2 regions of the Lysinibacillus sp. NPDC047702 genome follow, and region 1 is predicted to be linked to the other one. Evidence: riboswitches for the same ligand, from Rfam matches in the RefSeq annotation. Region 1 holds a riboswitch; the other holds the start of a gene.
What was found. Region 1 has a riboswitch for cobalamin ahead of ACQKIM_RS17415 (hypothetical protein). Riboswitches for the same ligand answer to the same signal wherever they lie in the genome.

Region 1 (2,207 bases):
TTCCGCCAGCATTTTTTGTGCAAAGGGGAAAGGCTATTCCGTTCCATGGCATGAGGCACAAGCAGCAATGCATTGTATCAAATAATTTAGAATAGTAGAAACAGGACATGTGGAATTGATACCATGTCCTGTTTCTGTACTGAGATTCTATTAATTGTTTCTTCATTGAGAAGATATTGACTAATATGAGCGGTTTGCACTTGGACCCTAGCTGTTCTTTGGCTGGTCGGAGCGTATTGCTCTTGTATCCGAGCTTTTCTTGAGCTGACCAGAGCAGTTTTTGCTTGAACCCGAGCTGTTCTTTGACTGATCGGAGCAGTTTGCTCTTGAACCCGAGCTATATTTGGGTTGACCTGAGCGGATCCCTCTTGAACATGAGCTATTCTTGGGTGAACCGGAGCAGTTTTCGCTTGAACCCGAGCTGTTCTTGGGTGGGCCGGAGCGGTTTGCTCCTGAACTTGAGCCGTTTCCTCTTGGATTTAAGTAGCTCCTTTTTCCTATAAAGCTCGTACAGTTTGCCTTGTTTCTTTAAAAAGACTATAAGAAGGTTCTACAACAGCATAGCTATGTGAATCAGAAAAATTTGTCAACACTTTGCCTGGCCGACTTTTCAAAAGTTGCAAATTATCAATTAATTGCAGCAACAGCTCATGACCATTACCACGCGGATGCCAGTTTAAATGATAATCATTTAGTTCCTTCACAGCCTGTAAAAAATGCCTATACTCACGCTCTACAAAACTAATAAGTTTGTTATCCTGAGCGATTCGTGATAAATCGTCCAAATAAGTTTCATAAAAGCGCATAACAATCGAGCACAATAAATCATTGACACGAGCAGCACTTAATATAGGCTTAGGCTCTATAGAAAGGCGTTCTAGATTTGGTTTGGCACGGGTTGAATCGATACGTGTAATCAAATGATAAAGTTCACCATCTACCTCATACACAATTGGATTCGTGGGCATATACATCTTAAAGCTATTTGTTTTCGTTTTCAGGTTTTCTGTTATCTCTGCCTTTGCGAAAAGATGTCCATTATATTCTTCATTTTGAATCCAAATAATATCCTTGTTATATAAAATTTGTTCAAATAGTCGCTGATTACTTATAAGACTGGTTGCAAGTAATTGATCAATAAGAGATTCCACAACCATTCTTGTCTTTGCTTGCTTGGCAACTTCAGTGCGTGGTTGCTTACAAATTTTCATATCCTCAAAGTGCATTTCCTGTGCTGGCCATACATGAATATTCGTCATATGTGCATCCTCTTTTCGTACATATTTTCAAAACGGAAGTTATCAGTAAAAAAAGGATTTCCTTCAATTCGAGGAAATCCTTCAATTTATTGTTATCGTTCATCACAAAAGGTCAAACAGTACCCAAATCTAAATGTATGGGAATTTATCCACATACCTTTATTTAATTTGGGCGTTTGACGTACTGTGACAAACAGAGCATTCTGTTTTGTCAACATGCCACCTCCTATTCCTCGTAGGGTTATGGTGTGTACTCATAATAGGCAGGTATCCTGACTCATGGTCATCGCTTCTTTTCCCCTTCCCGTTGAAAACAGTGGTATTTGAAAAGTCGCTCACATTTACAGTTGCGGGACAGTGTCGGAATTGCACCGACTTCCCTTTTCAGCAAATTGCACGCAATTTACACCTATTATTACACGCTATTCAGTTGTATAGGAATTGAGTTTCCTATTAGATTATTAAAATCAATTGTAAAGGAGAGTAATTTAGAAGTCAATTATTGTTAGTTTTCAAGAGAATATTTAATCATATCATTAAATCATATTAAGGTATTACCCGAAAATTATGCAAAGTTCATCACCGTTCTTCATTGAGGCAATATCAGCCTTTTTTCACAAGTTTCTTTAATAAGCTCAAATTCCCTTTCTATGCCCAATTTTCCTTCTCTATTTCACCTTCTGAAACCCAACAATCCTGCTTTGCGGAATAGAGGAATTATGCTCAATAACAAATACCTTAGAAAAATGATCATAGTAGGATTTGTCATGTGCTTTTGGAGATAGAATGATTAGCTTTCGATTTAGCTCTTTGGCGTATAAATGAAATACTTTGTCCTTTCGTTCATCATCTAATGCGCTGTCAAATTCATCAAGTACTATATAGCTAGGTGCAATTGATAAATTTTGTAATAATGCAAGGGCAAAAAGCAGCGAACTTAAAGATTCT
Region 2 (2,207 bases), on a different contig from region 1:
TGGGTTTGCATCCCTTCTAAATTCCAAGTAGTCATCGTTGTTCTCCCCCTCAATACTTTTAGGAACAAAGAAAAACCTTTACTCTAATCGAAGAGTAAAGGTTTAGTAGAAGCCAAATAAAGTCGAATAAATTACAGGTACTCGCCTTTGCTTCAACTTCTCCCTCCGAAAAGTTTGCATGCATTATTACATAAGCAGGTTTCCTGACTTAAGCTTCCATTTACTTTCGCGCCTTCCCAAGTTTGCACTAGTGGCATTTGCGATTTCATCAGCTATTACAGTAGCGGGGGCTGTATCGGATTTTCACCAATTTCCCTATTATCTTGAAAATATTCAAGCACTTATGTATGTTTATATATCAAATTTGTATGTTTTACATGAATTGAAAACTGTCTCTATCATATCTTATAATTTTAAAATTTCAATATTTCTCACTAAAATCATGACAATTTTATTAAAATTTCATCAAAAATTTCATAGAATAAAGAAAAATTCTCTTTTATTTTATCAGAATTTTCTACATTGCACCTCAATTAAAAAAATTTTTTTCTTAAAAAAGATAGCCTCATGATGGAAAATCATGTTACACTTTGTCGTGAAATCTCACAACTTCATCTTTTTTCGGTGCGAAGTGCTTATCATTTTGCTTAAAAGGGAAGCCGGTTCAAGTCCGGCGCGGTCCCGCCACTGTACTAGGGAGTTTTATAGAGAATGCCACTGTCCAACGGATGGGAAGGCCTATAAAACGAGGAACTAAAGCCAGGAGACCTGCCGAAAAGAATGTGAACGTTTCAACCTACGAGGATAGGTGTGCGGCTTAGTAGAATCGAATTCTATTTGTTTTTTAGCTATGCACTTTTCCAATATGGAGAAGTGTTTTTTTATTTTCGCACGCTTTTTCAAAAACTATAAGTGAGGAGGAGAAATTTTGAAATTCTCAGGCTGGAAACTTAGTTATTTCTTATTGGCATTTTTATTTGTGCCAAATCGTGCATTTGCCATGCATATAATGGAGGGCTTTTTGCCAATTGAATGGGCCATTTTTTGGTGGGTTGTATCCATTCCATTTATTATTTTAGGATTACGTTCAATTCGCAAAACCATTGATGCAAACCCTGAAACAAAAATGATATTAGGGCTATCAGGCGCTTTTGCTTTTGTGCTATCAGCATTAAAGATACCGTCTGTAACAGGAAGCTGCTCGCATCCAACAGGTGTTGGGCTTGGTACAGTTCTGTTTGGACCATTAGCAATGAGCGTAATTGGAACAATTGTATTACTATTCCAAGCTTTACTTTTAGCACATGGAGGACTTACAACTTTAGGAGCAAACGCTTTTTCCATGGCAGTTGTTGGTCCAATTATTGCTTATTATGTATTTAAAGGCTCGCAAAAAATGGGTCTATCATTTTCTTTAGCTGTGTTCTTAGCTGCTATGCTTGGTGACTTAGGTACATATATTGTCACTTCAGTACAACTAGCTCTTGCTTTCCCTTCTGAGGTTGGTGGCTTTATGGCATCATTCTCAAAATTCGCGGGTATTTTTGCATTAACACAAATCCCTCTAGCTGTTAGTGAAGGAATTTTAACAGTAGTCGTGATGAATTTCTTGAAAAAATACAATGTAAGCGAATTAAAAGCTTTACGTGTTTTCTCAACAAAGGAGGCACATTAGAATGAAAAAAAACTTATTACTGCTTGCAATTGTTGTATTATTAGCCATTGTCCCATTATTCATACAAAAAGGTGCTGAATTCGAAGGAGCAGATGGTGAGGCGGAGGCGGCAATTGGTGAAATAAATGCTGAATACGAACCATGGTTTGAAAGCTTATGGGAACCACCAAGTGGAGAAATTGAAAGCTTATTATTCGCACTACAAGCTGCTATAGGTGCTGGATTTATCGGATACTTTATCGGCTTAATGCGCGGCAAACATAAAGAAGGTTAAGTATGTTGCTCATTGATAAGTATGCATATATGAATAAGCTAGCGTCTGTTCATCCGCTAGAAAAAATGATGTTTTCTTTTGGACTATTATTATTGTCGCTTATCATGAGAGATGAACGAATTTCACTCATTACATTTATTGTAATGAGTGCTTTTATCATTATAAGCGCAAAAATTCCTGTTAAATATTATTTTAAACTATTATTGTTACCTGGATTTTTTTTACTATCTAGCTTATTATCTATTTTAATATCTATAG

Region 2: it holds a riboswitch for cobalamin, as region 1 does, so the genes downstream of both, ACQKIM_RS03595 (energy-coupling factor ABC transporter permease) here and ACQKIM_RS17415 (hypothetical protein) in region 1, are expected to answer to the same signal.

What each region holds. Positions count from the first base shown of each region.
Region 1 covers NZ_JBNNMG010000039.1:26,051-28,257, reverse strand. Annotated here, with positions in the region: gene ACQKIM_RS17420 (GTP-binding protein) at 1-85, shown strand, start outside; gene ACQKIM_RS17415 (hypothetical protein) at 498-1,259, opposite strand; cobalamin riboswitch at 1,505-1,687, opposite strand; gene ACQKIM_RS17410 (hypothetical protein) at 1,928-2,207, opposite strand, start outside.
Region 2 covers NZ_JBNNMG010000004.1:91,992-94,198, forward strand. Annotated here, with positions in the region: gene ACQKIM_RS03590 ((2Fe-2S) ferredoxin domain-containing protein) at 1-35, opposite strand, end outside; cobalamin riboswitch at 177-360, opposite strand; cobalamin riboswitch at 606-790, shown strand; gene ACQKIM_RS03595 (energy-coupling factor ABC transporter permease) at 929-1,675, shown strand; gene ACQKIM_RS03600 (energy-coupling factor ABC transporter substrate-binding protein) at 1,677-1,949, shown strand; gene cbiQ (cobalt ECF transporter T component CbiQ) at 1,952-2,207, shown strand, end outside.